Regions from separate parts of the Cupriavidus sp. USMAA2-4 genome, predicted to be linked through region 1. Evidence: predicted binding sites of a transcription regulator. Region 1 holds the regulator's gene; the other holds the start of a gene.
What was found. The regulator FNR, encoded in region 1, switches genes on or off when oxygen is low (the NO sensors DNR and NnrR bind a similar motif). The targets are predictions, from matches to a motif close to TTGATNNNNATCAA.

Region 1 (7,320 bases):
GGCCGGCACCATTGCCCCGGCCGCCTGCCGCACGCTCGAAGCGCGGCAGGCCGTCCATGCCGGTCGGCATCGGCATACCTGCCAGCGCCGCTTCCTCGCGCTGCTTGCGGCCGCCGACCTTGGTCACCCCCTTGCTCGATTGCTCGCCCTTGCCGGGCAGCTTGAGCCCGATGCCGCTCATCAGCGCGCGTACCTCTTCGGCCTCCAGCTCGTGCCAGCGACCGCGCTTGAGTCCGCGCGGCAGCAGAAACTGTCCGTAGCGCGTGCGGATCAGGCGCGACACCGTCAGCCCCACCGCCTCGAACATGCGGCGCACCTCGCGGTTGCGCCCCTCGGTCAGGGCCACGTGGTACCAGCGGTTGATGCCCTCGCCGCCGCCATCAGCGATGCGCAGGAAGCTCGCCTCACCGTCGTCGAGCTGGATGCCGTGCAGCAGCCGCTGGCGATCGGACTCGGCCAGCTCACCCAGCGTGCGCACCGCGTACTCGCGCTCGACGCCGTAGCGCGGATGCATGAAGCGGTTGGCGATGTCCCCGGAGGTGGTGAAGATCAGCAGGCCTTCCGTGTTGAAGTCCAGGCGGCCGACCGCGACCCACTTGCCGGTCTTCATGCGCGGCAGGTTGTCGAACACGGTCGGGCGGCCTTCCGGATCCGACTGACTAACGATCTCGCCGGACGGCTTGTGGTAGAGCAGCACGCGCGGCGGCTTGCTCGAAATCTTGCGGGCAATCAGCTTGCCATTGACGCGGACCTGGTCGGTCGGCAGGATGCGCTGGCCGATATGGGCCGGCAGGCCATTGACCGACACGCGCCCCTGCAGGATCAGTTCTTCCATCTCGCGGCGCGAACCCAGCCCGCCATCGGCCAGCACTTTGTGCAGCTTGGGCGCATCATCGTCGGCCGACAGTTCGCGCACCGGCTTCGCCTTGGTGCGCGGCACCACGGTCTCTTCCTGGTCGAACTGGTCCGAGATCACGAAGCGGAACAGATCGTCGGGGCTGCCAGTACCCTTGGACGCGCCCTGACGCGGCTGCGTGGCCTTGCCCTTGGCCTGCGGGCGGCCGCCGGCCTTGGCCGACTCGCCGGCCGGCTTTGCCGCCCGCCCCTGCTGGCCTTGTCCCGGCCTGCGCTTGCGCGCACCACCTTCGCGGCCACCCGGCGCGGCCGGCACCGGCTGCCCGTCCTGGCCCGGCGCAGCCTGTGCCGCTTCGGCACGGATGGCCTCGGCTTCCGCGTCGACCGCTGCAGCCTTGCGCTTGCCGCGGCTGCGCCCTGCCGACTTGCCGCCTTGAGCCGACGCCGCCGGCGCAGGCTCGCCAGGCGCGGCATCGCCGCCTTCGGGCGCCGCGCCACGGCCGGCCTCTCGATCCTGCGCCGCCTGGCGGCGGCTCGCCACCAGATTGCGCAAGCCGCGCCGCAGGCCCTTGCGGCGTGCGCCGCCCTCGGGAGATGCGCCGGACTCGGCCGCACTGCCGGCATCGCTGCCCGGCGCATCCGCGTGGCGGACGTCTTGCTCTACAGAATCGGACAAAGTATTCACAATCGGATGTTGCATGGGTTCAGTTAGGCAGGCGCTCGTCGCGCGCATCGCGCTCGCCGTCTGCCGGCGTGAGAGCATCGGCCGGCTGGGCGGATGCGGTCTCGGTATCGGGTACGCCGTCGGCCGGCGTCCGCGCGGACGCCTCGGCGGCATGGCTGGCTGGCTCAGGTATCTGCCGCACAGCCTGGGGAACGGCGTCAAACCCGGCGGGAACCTGCCCAGGTGCGGCTTCGATGATCGCCTCGGTAAGCGTCGCCGGCGCCAGGCCGCCGGCGACACGGCCGGCCTCGGCGACCGTCATGCCATCCAGGGCCAATTGCCCCTCCGCATCCTGCCCGGCGGGCACGCCGGCCTGGCCAAGCGACTCGAAGTCAATGGCCTGCTGGTCCAGCAAGGCCGCCTGGATCTGCGCTTGCGCATCCTCCAGCTGGGGCAACTCGTCCAGGGTACGCAAGCCGAGATCATCGAGGAAAGCCTTGGTGGTCGCGTACAGCGCGGGTCGCCCTGGCACATCGCGATGGCCGATCACTTCGATCCATTCGCGGTCCTCGAGCCGCTTGATCACCTCCGTGCTGACGGTCACCCCGCGGATCTCTTCGATGTCGCCGCGGGTTACCGGCTGCCGGTACGCGATGATCGCCAGCGTCTCCATCACCGCGCGCGAGTATTTCGGCGGCTTCTCCGGATTCAGGCGATCGAGGTATTCGCGCATGCCGGGCCGGCTCTGGAAACGCCAGCCACTGGCCAGCGCCACCAGTTCCACGCCCCGATCACGCCAATCCAGACGTAACTCGTCCAGCAGCACGCGGATGGTGTCGGCAGCCACCTCATCGGCGAACAACCGTCGCAGTTCCGCCACGCGCAAGGGCTCCTGCGCGCAGATCAACGCAGTCTCGAGGACGATTTTCGCCTCTTGGGTATTCATATACGGATGTGTGCAGCCTGTCTTTGCACCTGCCCCCGGCGGACCGCCGGAGGATTCGGGGATTTCGGATCCAGCGAGGCCGAAGCGCCATCGCCATCTCATTGCGCGGCCGGCCGGCATGCCGTCCGCATGAAAGCCGCGCGCCCATCTTATTCTGCTTCGGGTTGCCGGGTCAGTCCGGCGGAGAATTGCCCTGCTGCCGGCCTCAGCGCCGGCCGAAAGGCCTCTTGCGTTGCACCGCCCTTCTGGAGCGGCGGATCGGCGCGAACGGGTCCAACCCCTTCCGCCGCAAGAACGATGCAGTCATCCGCACGGTGTTGCGCACCTCCCGTCGCGCAACGCCCAGCCGGTCTTTTGAACCGGAGATCTTGTCAACCGGCATGGCTTGCTGCGAGGTGGCTACGTCCGTCAGCAACATTCTGCCCGGACTGGCCTCAGGACGGCCGTTCGAGTTGCCCGGCCATGCGCGCGGCAGCGCCAGCGCGATAGATACTGCAATGCTGCCGATTGTAGGGCATTCCGGCCCGGCGCTGCAACCGCCGATCACCAGCGCGGCGCCTTCGGCACACCCGACAAAGTGCCTCACGCATCACCAAAACAGAAGAACCCCCTTCAGAACACCACACAGAAGCCGTGTGCGGCGAGCGTGTGCGGCAACATCGCCGCCCGCACAAGCCCGGCCGCACCAAACCCCATCACTGCCACGCCGGCACCGACGCGCACCCAGGGCCGGCGCGACCAGCCGCGCAACGCGCCGGACAGGCCGGACAACATCAGCAGGTTGGGCAAGGTCCCGAGACCGAATACCCCCATCAGCAAGGCCCCCGACAACGCGTTGCCGGCAAGCAACGATAGGGTGAGCGCACCGTAAACCATGCCGCACGGCACCAGCCCCCACGCCAGACCGATGCCGAAACGCCTGAGCAAGCGCGGGCGGACCTGAATCGGGGCGGACGGGGCACCGGCGCGCCGCCCGCGGAGGCGGCCTGCCAGGGCTCCGGCCCCACGCGCCACCAAGCGCTCCAGCGCGGCGAACTGCGGCGCGCGCCCGGCCAGCAGCCACAGGCCGGTGCCCAGCAGGACCATGCTGCCAGCGGCAAACAGGCCGCGCTGCAGCGGCAGGTATTGGGCTCGCCAGGCACCGGCGCCGACCGCGCCCAGCGCGGCACCGAGCAGCATGTAAGTCACCACCCGCCCCGCATGCATGGATAACTGTTCACGCAACCAGTCCCGCGGCCTGCGCAGCACGACGACCGGCGCTTCCGCCTGCGGCCGCTCGACCGCCAGTGCAATGCCGCCGCACATGGCTGCGCAGTGCACGCCACCCAGCAAGGCCAGCAGAAAAACACTGAAAAAGACCGCCGCAGTCAACTTTCGCTCCCCTTCGGATGCCTTCACACAGTAAAATGCAGAAATTGCGCCCTCGCAGCTCAACGACAATAGGCCCCGGCTTGCTCAATTCCATCCCCGTCACCGCGATGTCGCCCCGTTGCTCGTCCTGCTCGCTCGGACACCTGTGCGTGCCGGTCGGCATGAACCGCAACGACATCGAAAAGATCGACTCGCTGGTGAAGGAACGCGTGCGAGTCCACAAGGGCGAGACGCTCTACCGGCTCGGCGAACCCCTGAGCGCAGTCTACGCGGTGCGCTTCGGCACCCTGAAGACACACGTGACGATGGAAGACGGGCGCTCGCAGATCACCGGCTTCCACCTGCCGGGCGAAGTCGTCGGACTCGACGGCCTCGGCGAGATGCAGCACGCGTCGGATGCTACCGCACTGGAAGACACCGAGGTCTGCGTGATGCGCTTCAACGACCTGCAGACCCTGTCGACCACCGTGCCGTCGCTGCAGCAGCAGTTCCTGCGCATGATGAGCAAGGAGATCACGCAGGACCAGGTCATGCTGCTGACGCTCGGCTCCATGCGCGCCGAGGAGCGCCTGGCCGCCTTCCTGGTCAACCTGTCCGAGCGCCTGTCGGAACGCGGCTACTCGTCGACCGAGTTCGTGCTGCGCATGAGCCGGGAGGAAATCGGCAGTTATCTCGGCCTCAAGCTGGAAACCGTCAGCCGCCTGTTCTCGCGCTTCGCCGAGGCCGGGCTGATCCAGATCCGCCAGCGCCACGTCAAGCTGGTCGACGTACCCGGCATCAAGCAGATCTACGGCAAGAGCTGCTGACCAAGCCGAGGGCGCAGGCATCCGGCGCCTTCGACAGGCCCCGTTCTGCCCAGCCCTTCGGCCTGCGCGCATCCCCTACTCCAGTTCGTCGGTATCGCCGAGGCGCACCGGCATCGTATAAAAGGTCAGGGCGCTCGACAGCGAGCACAGCAGCCAGGCCAGCAGGAAGCCGATGGTGTAGACCGCCTCGCGCGAGGCCTCGACCGGCCGCCCGAACAGCCTGAGATCGCTTGGATCCACCAGCGAGAACACCGCGGCGGTTGCCACACCGGCGACCAGGAAGGCCGGCCACAGGACCCACATCAGCCAGCGCAGTCTCATGGCCGCTCCGTGGCTGTCGCGCCGGACACTGCCCGCGCCGCGCCCTGCCGCTCGACCACCAGCCCGTGCCGGCTGACGCCCTCCTCGATCGGCTTGTCGGGATGCGTCATCGCCAGCCAGATGGTCACGCCGCAGGCGGCCATCGCCGCCAGCGGCCCGCTCATCAGCAGCCAGGGCCAGGGTTCCTTCCACCACGGCCGCACGGCCTGCTGCATCGTGCCGGCGTCCGTCAATGATTGTCGGGCGGGTCCTTGCATGGCTTCGCTCCTTGCTGTTACGCACGGCGGCATCGTGGCCGCCCCGCTTGTCTGCCCTGCGGCAATCCCCTCCGCACGCCCTACAGGTCGCGCGGCACGATGAAACTGGTCGATTGGTTCACCTCGACGACATGCCCCTCCTCCTGGCCGCCCTGCACCGTCACGCGGATCTTGTGCGTGCCCTGCCGCGCCTGCTCGAGCGGCACGCGCACGCGGATGGCCAGCAGGCGGTTCGAGGTCGGTGCGAGTTCGCCGGTCGCCCCGTCGGACTCCACGCGCAGCTTGCCGAGTTCCGCACTGTCGGCGCGGATGGTGAACTGCATCGGCGCCTCGCTAGTATTGATCAGCTGCAGGCGGTAGACGTTCTCCACCCAGCGCCCCTCGACTTCGCGCCCGAGGCTGCCGCGGTCGCGGATGATATCCACCTTCAGCGGCGTGCGCAGTGACAGCGAGATGGCGAAGCCCGCCAGCAGTGCCAGCCAGATCGCCGAATAGATCATCACGCGCGGACGCAGCAGGCGCTTGCGCGTCGCCTGGGCCGACCAGCCCTTGCGCATCGCGTTCTCCGACGTGTAGCGGATCAGCCCGCGCGGGTAGTCCATCTTGTCCATCACCTGGTTGCAGGCATCGATGCAGGCGCCGCAGCCGATGCACTCGTACTGCAAGCCGTCGCGGATGTCGATGCCGGTCGGGCAGACCTGCACGCAGATGCTGCAATTGACGCAGTCGCCAAGCCCAGCGGCGCGGTGGTCGGCCTTGCGCGAGCGGCTGCCGCGCGGGTCGCCGCGGCCGCTGTCGTAGGTGACGACAAAGGTGTCGCGGTCCACCATCACGCTCTGGAAGCGCGCGTAGGGACACATGTACTTGCACACCTGCTCACGCATGAAGCCCGCGTTGCCCCACGTGGCGAAGGCGTAGAACAGCATCCAGAAGGCCTGCCAGGGCCCGAGCGCGAACGCAGCCACCTGCCCGCCCAGCTCGCGGATCGGCGCGAAATAGCCGATAAAGGTGAAACCGGTCCACAGCGCCACCACGATCCACAGCAGATGCTTGGTCGCCTTGATGCGCAGCTTGCGCAGCGACCACGGATCGCCGTCGAGGCGGATGCGGGCGAAACGATCGCCTTCGACATGCCGCTCGATCCACATGAAGATCTCGGTATAGACCGTCTGCGGACAGGCATAGCCGCAGAACAGCCGGCCGGCGATGGCGGTGAACAGGAACAGGGCCAGCGCCGAGATCACCAGCAGCACGCTCAGGTAGATCACGTCCTGCGGCCACAGCACCAGCCCGAAGATATAGAACTTGCGCGCGCCCAGGTCGAACAGCACCGCCTGGCGCCCGTTCCACTGCAGCCACGGCGTACCGTAGTAGATCAGCTGCGTCAGCAGCACGAGCCAGACGCGCCAGTTCGAGAAGGCACCGCTGACCGAGCGCGGGTAGATCTTGCGGCGGACTTCATACAACGCCTCGTCGACCGACTCGGTCGCAGGCGCTGCGGTTGCCGGCCCGCCCTTGCGGGCCAGCGGTTCCGTCTCCGGTGCATTCATTGGCTGGCTCCGGCGGCGCACGCGCCCTGCGGCGCGGCGCGATGCACTTTCCTCATCGTGACGCCTCCGGCGCGTTCGACAGCCCCCAGACGTAGGCGGTCAGCATGCGGATACGTTCCGGCGTCAGGATCTCTTCATGCGCAGGCATATGGTTGTTGCGTCCCTTCAGGATCCCCTCGACGATGGTGGACTCCGAGCTGCCGTACAACCATGTGTTGTCGCTCAGGTTCGGTGCGCCCAGCGCCTGGTTGCCCTTGCCGTTGGCGCCATGACAGGCCGCGCAGGTGGACTTGAACGTGCCCTCGCCACGTGCGGCACGGATCGGATCGTAGGCCAGGCCCGACAGGGAACGCACATACTGCGCCACGTCGCCGGCGAGCTTGGCATCGATGACCGCCGAGAACGGAGGCATCACGCCATTGCGACCCTTGGTGATGGTCTGCTGGATGGTCTCCGGCTCGCCGCCGTACAGCCAGTCGTGATCGCTCAGGTTGGGGAAGCCGCGGCTGCCGCGCGCGTCCGAGCCGTGGCATTGCGCGCAATAGTTCAG
Region 2 (7,320 bases), 720 kb from region 1:
GCGTGGGCGAAGACCTGCGCGGGATCGCCGCCTGGGTCGAGCGGATCGGCGCGGGCGACCTGCGCGCCGAACTGGTGGTGCGCGGGCGCGACGAATTCAGCGATATCCGGCGCCACCTGCAAGTCCTGCTGCGCTCCTGGCAGGACACCGTGCGCGAGACGCGCGCCGGCGCGGAGCAGGTGCTGGTGGCTGCGGGAGAGATCGCGCAAGGCAACCTGGACCTGTCTCAGCGCACCGAGCAGCAGGCGGCCTCGCTGCAGGAGACCGCGGCCAGCATGGAACAGCTGACCGCCATCGTGAAACAGAATGCCGGCCATGCCGGCGAGGCCAGCACGCTGGCGGCCGAGGCGGCCGGCGTCGCGGGCCGTGGCGGCGACGCGATCCGGCACCTGCTCGACACCATGCGGCACATCGCGGCCGACTCCCACCGCATCGAGGACATCACTGGCGTGATCGACGGCATCGCCTTCCAGACCAATATCCTGGCGCTCAATGCCGCCGTCGAGGCGGCCCGGGCGGGCGAGCACGGGCGCGGTTTCGCCGTGGTGGCGGCCGAGGTCCGCAACCTGGCACAACGCGCGGGTACCTCGGCCAAGGAGATCGCCGCGCTGATCGCGCAGTCGGCGCAGCGCGTGGCGCACGGCGCCGGACTGGTCGAGCAGGCCAGCCAGACCATCGGCGAGGCGATCACGGCGGTGTCCCGCGTCGACACCGTCATGACCGAGATCAGCCGTGCCTCGGCCGAGCAGAGCGGCGGCATCGCCCAGGTCAACCAGGCCGTGGTGCAGATGGACCAGGCGACGCAGCAGAATGCCTCGCTGGTCGAGCAGGCAGCCGCCGCCGCCGCGATGCTGAAGGAGCAGGCCGAGCGGATGGAGGCGCTGGTCGGCCGCTTCCACCTCGATCACGCACCGGTACCGGTTGCGTCACTGCTGCAGGCCTGACACCGGATGCCGGGAGCACGGCACGGGCGCCCGATTGGCGCTCAATGGGCCCGTGAGGCCTGTCCGGATGCGCCGAGGATGGTGCGGATGCGCGCCAGGTAGCGCTCGCCGACGGCGAGGTCGGCACGCCGCGCCTCGGCTCGCAAATCCACGCGTGCGGGTGGCCGGATCGACAGCGCGCGGCAGAGGCTGGACAGATATGGCTTGCGTTCGCCGCCGAGCCGCCTGGCAGCCTCGGCCAGCGCCGCGTCGCCGATGCGTCGGCGCAGCCAGGCCAGGACCTGGCGGTCATATTCGTTCTGCACCCGGACCAGATGTTCCATGATGGCCTCGCGCATGTATATCCATACAGTACCTGTAAATATATACAGTATCGAGGCGAAATCAAGCACGACAAGACGCGCTGCTGCCAGTTTCGGCAGGCAGCGTGAATGGCAATGACGGCAACAGGATGCCCGCGGAGCGAGGTCGATGCAGGCGATGTCCTGCGGCGATATAGGCTGCAGCTCTTCCGCGCGACGGAATCGCGCTGAGGCCGGCGCCGGTGGCGCCTAGGCCCGTTTGATCAGCCGGAGGAGGAAGAGCAGTACCACGGCGCCGATCACCGCCGTGATGATCGAGCCGATCATGCCGCCGCCGAACGAGATGCCCAGCAGGCCGGCCAACCAGCCGCCGACGATGGCGCCGACGATCCCGACGAGGATGTCGACCAGCAGTCCGAAGCCGCCGCCCTTGACCAGCACCCCCGCCAGCCATCCGGCGACCGCACCGATCACCAGCCAAGCAATCAGGCCATGTTGCATCGTTGTTCTCCTGGCTGTTGTCCATGTGGCACCGCATCAGACATCACTCTAGGTGAATTTGTGCGGGCCGGTGGCGGGATCTGGCGGGAATGAGGAGACCTCCCGGTCTTCGTCGTAGATTGGTGCCGCTGTTCACTCCGGCTGGCACGCCAAGGGATCTGGTGCAGAAACTGAACGCCGCGATCGCCGATGCCCTCCGGCAGCCCGATGTGATGGCGAAGATGAGGCTGCAGGGGCTGGAACCCTATGGCAATTCGCCGGAGGAGTTCGCCGCCTGGATCGAAGGGCAGGCGCGGCTGTGGGCGCGCGTGATCCGCGATTCGGGTGTGAAGCCCGAGTAAGGGAAGAAGAGCGGGGCCGGGTGCTCAAGCGGGATGCGCGAGGCACCGCGGCCTCGATCGTCATAGCCACAGGACGTGCTGGAGGATGCTGAGAGCCCATCGGCGGTCGTGGCAACGATGATGGATCTCTCGATCCGTGCCAATAGTTAGACAGAAGCATAATTATGTCTAAAGATTGTTTCGAAAAGTATTAAACAATACGTATTACGTAGTAATAAATGATCATTCTTGGTGCGAGGATGCCAGGGATCGAGGGATGCCATCGTCGCTGCCGCGCAGAAGGGGAAATCGCTGCCGTGTGTGGGTGGGGGCGTCGGAGCCGCCAAGGTTGGGGATGTCCACGTGCCGCCTGAGTGGAAGGTGGATCAACGCAACCACCCGGCCAGCCGTGCTTGCCGCGACGTTGCGAACGAACGGCGCGCTGCGCGAGATCGACCAGTGACCCGGTGCCCGCCAGGCGCCGGCGCGGTGGCGGGCAACCAGCGTGGCGAGCCGACGGCACGCCAGGGGCAGGCCGCAGCAGGTGGCCCGGCGCAATGGACCTGTCGTGGAGTGGCGGGTCTCCGGGTCTCGAGACGATGGTGTTTCATTGCACTACGCGAGCCCGCGAGCCTGGCGGCGCGGCCACTGTCCTTTGCCCCATTCGCGGCCCGCGGGCGGAAGATGCTGTTGCGCCCGCGGCTTGCGCTGGAAGCCTTCGTCAGTTCGATATGCCTGTCGACATTCGAGCAAGGGGCAACGCGCCAGCGGAAGTGGGCGGGGAATGAGCGAAGCCCACTGTTGATCTACATCATCCTCAAAACGTGGCGGGGGACTACTGTTGAAATCGGGGTTTGTTGAGTTAACTTCGAGCCGGATCGCTTACCTGACCAGTCTCCCTGGAGCACGCCATGACCGACCAACTTGCCGTTTGGCATGCCGATCATATCCATTTCTCCACGCTGCTCGATCTGCTGGAAGAGCAGGTGATCGCCTTTCACCGGGGAGCGCAGCCGAACTATGGTTTGATGGGCGAGATCATCTATTACATGCGGAACTTTGGCGATCGTGTCCACCATCCGCGCGAGGATGTCGCGTACGCCCTGCTCGTCGAGCGGGATCCCGGCATGCAGATCGTGGTCAGCCGGCTTCTGCAAGAGCATCGCGTGATTGCCACGGTGGGCGAGGAATTCCTGAGCCGTCTCAATGAAGCGGAGCGGGATATGATCACGTCGCGCGCGGCCCTGGAAGCGGCTGTGGCCATGTATCTCGTGTACTACCGCAATCATCTTTCCACCGAGGAAAGGCACGTCATGCCGCGCGCAGCGCAACTGCTGACCGAGCAGGACTGGGCGGAAGTCGCGGCTACCGTTCCAGGCAGCCCCGATCCTCTCTTTGGGGAGAGTGTGCAGGAGCGCTTCACGGCATTGCGCAAGCAGATCGAGCGTGATGCGAGAGCGCCCATTCAGGAAGTGCACTAGGGCCTTGATCGCGTGAAAAGAAGCCTGGCATCAATTGAAAGGCCCGATGAACGCCTCTGAATCATAGGAGCCGGGAGAATGATCCTGGCGGAGTGCATTGCTCCTTCAGGTCGACTCTTCAGATATTGAGGCGGTACTCGACCGGATTCAGCTTCCTGCTCTTTGAAACGTCACGCAGGAGCCGATGCCGCCGATGCCGATAGGCAATGATGTGCTGTCAGCCTTTCCTGGCGGATCTGTCGCTTCGGCGACGGGGTACGGCGGCAGCGAGCAGGCCGAACTCGGTGGCGTTCAGGCCGAAGGCTGCTTCAGGAGGGGCGATGACGCCGGACATCATCCAGACCATGAAGCGGACGGTGAAGGCCAGCGTGCAGACGACGAGAACGCGCCAGGCATGCCGGGCGTCCTGTCTCGGAGGGAAGTGGAAACCATGTCCTCGCAGTGCTTGTTGGCGTCGGATACATCCAGCCGGCGCCGTTCTCACCCGGATCGGTGTCCCGGCGTTCAAGTGTCAAAAGCGACGCTTTTCATTTTTCGGCTTGCAAGTCAGTCATCGAGGGACTAGTATTCGCTCCCTCGCTCGCAGCGCACCGCGTGACGGGGAGGGAATGGCAGGATTGGCGCGGCTCGAATGAGTGCGGCGTCCGAATAAAGAAATTCTAGAAATCGCTTGATTGATCTCGAAAAATTCTTTATAGTCTCGTTCCTTCGCTGCAGACATAACGCAGCGGCAACGCAAACCGGCAAAGCCGGATGTGGCCCGAGAGGGTGGTTCTTTAACAAACAAACACCGATAAGTGTGGGTGCTTGATAATGAATGCGGAAGACCCCGGTCTTCTAGCTTGCAAGTTATCAGTGCTCGCACAGTAAACATGTTTGGTTTCGTCTTCGGACGGAGCCAGTCAGTTTTCTGAGAGTGAGCGACCGCTCGAAAGAGCGAGGTTTGCGCAGGCAACTGCGCGGAACCACACAGAGATTGAACTGAAGAGTTTGATCCTGGCTCAGATTGAACGCTGGCGGCATGCCTTACACATGCAAGTCGAACGGCAGCGCGGACTTCGGTCTGGCGGCGAGTGGCGAACGGGTGAGTAATACATCGGAACGTGCCCTGTTGTGGGGGATAACTAGTCGAAAGATTAGCTAATACCGCATACGACCTGAGGGTGAAAGCGGGGGACCGCAAGGCCTCGCGCAATAGGAGCGGCCGATGTCTGATTAGCTAGTTGGTGAGGTAAAGGCTCACCAAGGCGACGATCAGTAGCTGGTCTGAGAGGACGATCAGCCACACTGGGACTGAGACACGGCCCAGACTCCTACGGGAGGCAGCAGTGGGGAATTTTGGACAATGGGGGCAACCCTGATCCAGCAATGCCGCGTGTGTGAAGAAGGCCTTCGGGTTGTAAAGCACTTTTGTCCGGAAAGAAATCCTTTGGGCTAATACCCCGGAGGGATGACGGTACCGGAAGAATAAGCACCGGCTAACTACGTGCCAGCAGCCGCGGTAATACGTAGGGTGCGAGCGTTAATCGGAATTACTGGGCGTAAAGCGTGCGCAGGCGGTTTTGTAAGACAGGCGTGAAATCCCCGGGCTCAACCTGGGAATGGCGCTTGTGACTGCAAGGCTAGAGTGCGTCAGAGGGGGGTAGAATTCCACGTGTAGCAGTGAAATGCGTAGAGATGTGGAGGAATACCGATGGCGAAGGCAGCCCCCTGGGACGTGACTGACGCTCATGCACGAAAGCGTGGGGAGCAAACAGGATTAGATACCCTGGTAGTCCACGCCCTAAACGATGTCAACTAGTTGTTGGGGATTCATTTCTTCAGTAACGAAGCTAACGCGTGAAGTTGACCGCCTGGGGAGTACGGTCGCAAGATTAAAACTCAAAGGAATTGACGGGGACCCGCACAAGCGGTGGATGATGTGGATTAATTCGATGCAACGCGAAAAACCTTACCTACCCTTGACATGCCACTAACGAAGCAGAGATGCATTAGGTGCCCGAAAGGGAAAGTGGACACAGGTGCTGCATGGCTGTCGTCAGCTCGTGTCGTGAGATGTTGGGTTAAGTCCCGCAACGAGCGCAACCCTTGTCTCTAGTTGCTACGAAAGGGCACTCTAGAGAGACTGCCGGTGACAAACCGGAGGAAGGTGGGGATGACGTCAAGTCCTCATGGCCCTTATGGGTAGGGCTTCACACGTCATACAATGGTGCGTACAGAGGGTTGCCAACCCGCGAGGGGGAGCTAATCCCAGAAAACGCATCGTAGTCCGGATCGTAGTCTGCAACTCGACTACGTGAAGCTGGAATCGCTAGTAATCGCGGATCAGCATGCCGCGGTGAATACGTTCCCGGGTCTTGTACACACCGCCCGTCACACCATGGGAGTGGGTTTTGCCAGAAGTAGTTAGCCTAACCGCAAGGAGGGCGATTACCACGGCAGGGTTCATGACTGGGGTGAAGTCGTAACAAGGTAGCCGTACCGGAAGGTGCGGCTGGATCACCTCCTTTCCAGAGCGTGCATTCCGAGTCGAGCACTCACACTTATCGGTTGTTTGTTGTTGCGGCCAGGACATGGCCAAATGCAAGTGCTTGATATCGAGCGCTTGCATTTGGCATTGCCAAGCGAAGAAATTCGGCTGTTCTTTAACAATATGGGATGTAGTAAAGGTGTCGTGAAGCCTTGATGAGAGGCTGAAGTAACCAACACGATACCGGGTTGTGATTGTATCAACCAAAGTATTTAAGTGATCGAAAGATGACTTGGAATACGGCACAAATGCGAGAACTCAACCTGTAATGAGCGTTTCAAGCGCGAGCTTGAGACACACTCGTTATAGGGTCAAGCGAACAAGTGCATGTGGTGGATGCCTTGGCGATCACAGGCGATGAAGGACGCGGTAGCCTGCGAAAAGCTTCGGGGAGCTGGCAAACGAGCTTTGATCCGGAGATGTCCGAATGGGGAAACCCGGCCCGTATGGGTCATCCCTTGCTGAATACATAGGCAAGGGAAGCGAACGCGGCGAACTGAAACATCTAAGTAGCTGCAGGAACAGAAATCAACCGAGATTCCCAGAGTAGTGGCGAACGAAATGGGAAGAGCCTTGTACTCTTTAGCAGCATTGTTAGCAGAACGGGATGGAAAGCCCGGCCATAGCAGGTGATAGCCCTGTATGCGAAAACAGCGTTGTGGAACTAGGTGTACGACAAGTAGGGCGGGACACGTGAAATCCTGTCTGAAGATGGGGGGACCATCCTCCAAGGCTAAATACTCGTGATCGACCGATAGTGAACCAGTACCGTGAGGGAAAGGCGAAAAGAACCCCGGGAGGGGAGTGAAATAGATCCTGAAACCGCATGCATACAAACAGTCGGAGCCTGGAAACGGGTGACGGCGTACCTTTTGTATAATGGGTCAGCGACTTACATTCAGTGGCAAGCTTAACCGATTAGGGCAGGCGTAGCGAAAGCGAGTCCGAACAGGGCGTTCAGTCGCTGGGTGTAGACCCGAAACCAGATGATCTATCCATGGCCAGGTTGAAGGTGCGGTAACACGTACTGGAGGACCGAACCCACTAGTGTTGAAAAACTAGGGGATGAGCTGTGGATAGGGGTGAAAGGCTAAACAAATCTGGAAATAGCTGGTTCTCTCCGAAAACTATTTAGGTAGTGCCTCGTGTCTCACCTTCGGGGGTAGAGCACTGTCATGGTTGGGGGGTCTATTGCTGATTACCCCGCCATAGCAAACTCCGAATACCGAAGAGTGCAATCAC

Region 2: BKK79_RS01765 (hemerythrin domain-containing protein) is a predicted target of FNR. The motif match lies at 2,869-2,882, and genes of this name have one in related genera.

What each region holds. Positions count from the first base shown of each region.
Region 1 is NZ_CP017748.1:4,151,555-4,158,874, reverse strand. It holds gene rluB (23S rRNA pseudouridine(2605) synthase RluB) at 1-1,555, opposite strand, end outside; gene scpB (SMC-Scp complex subunit ScpB) at 1,560-2,465, opposite strand; gene BKK79_RS40415 (hypothetical protein) at 2,671-3,051, opposite strand; gene BKK79_RS18505 (sulfite exporter TauE/SafE family protein) at 3,078-3,836, opposite strand; gene fnr (fumarate/nitrate reduction transcriptional regulator Fnr) at 3,917-4,642, shown strand; gene BKK79_RS18495 (hypothetical protein) at 4,718-4,963, opposite strand; gene BKK79_RS18490 (hypothetical protein) at 4,960-5,178, opposite strand; gene ccoG (cytochrome c oxidase accessory protein CcoG) at 5,301-6,770, opposite strand; gene ccoP (cytochrome-c oxidase, cbb3-type subunit III) at 6,823-7,320, opposite strand, start outside.
Region 2 is NZ_CP017748.1:374,622-381,941, forward strand. It holds gene BKK79_RS01745 (methyl-accepting chemotaxis protein) at 1-944, shown strand, start outside; gene BKK79_RS01750 (hypothetical protein) at 986-1,267, opposite strand; gene BKK79_RS01755 (GlsB/YeaQ/YmgE family stress response membrane protein) at 1,496-1,747, opposite strand; gene BKK79_RS01760 (tripartite tricarboxylate transporter substrate-binding protein) at 1,837-2,088, shown strand; gene BKK79_RS01765 (hemerythrin domain-containing protein) at 2,979-3,548, shown strand; partial or broken gene BKK79_RS41415 (hypothetical protein) at 3,811-3,990, opposite strand; rRNA gene BKK79_RS01770 (16S ribosomal RNA) at 4,527-6,058, shown strand; rRNA gene BKK79_RS01775 (23S ribosomal RNA) at 6,388-7,320, shown strand, end outside.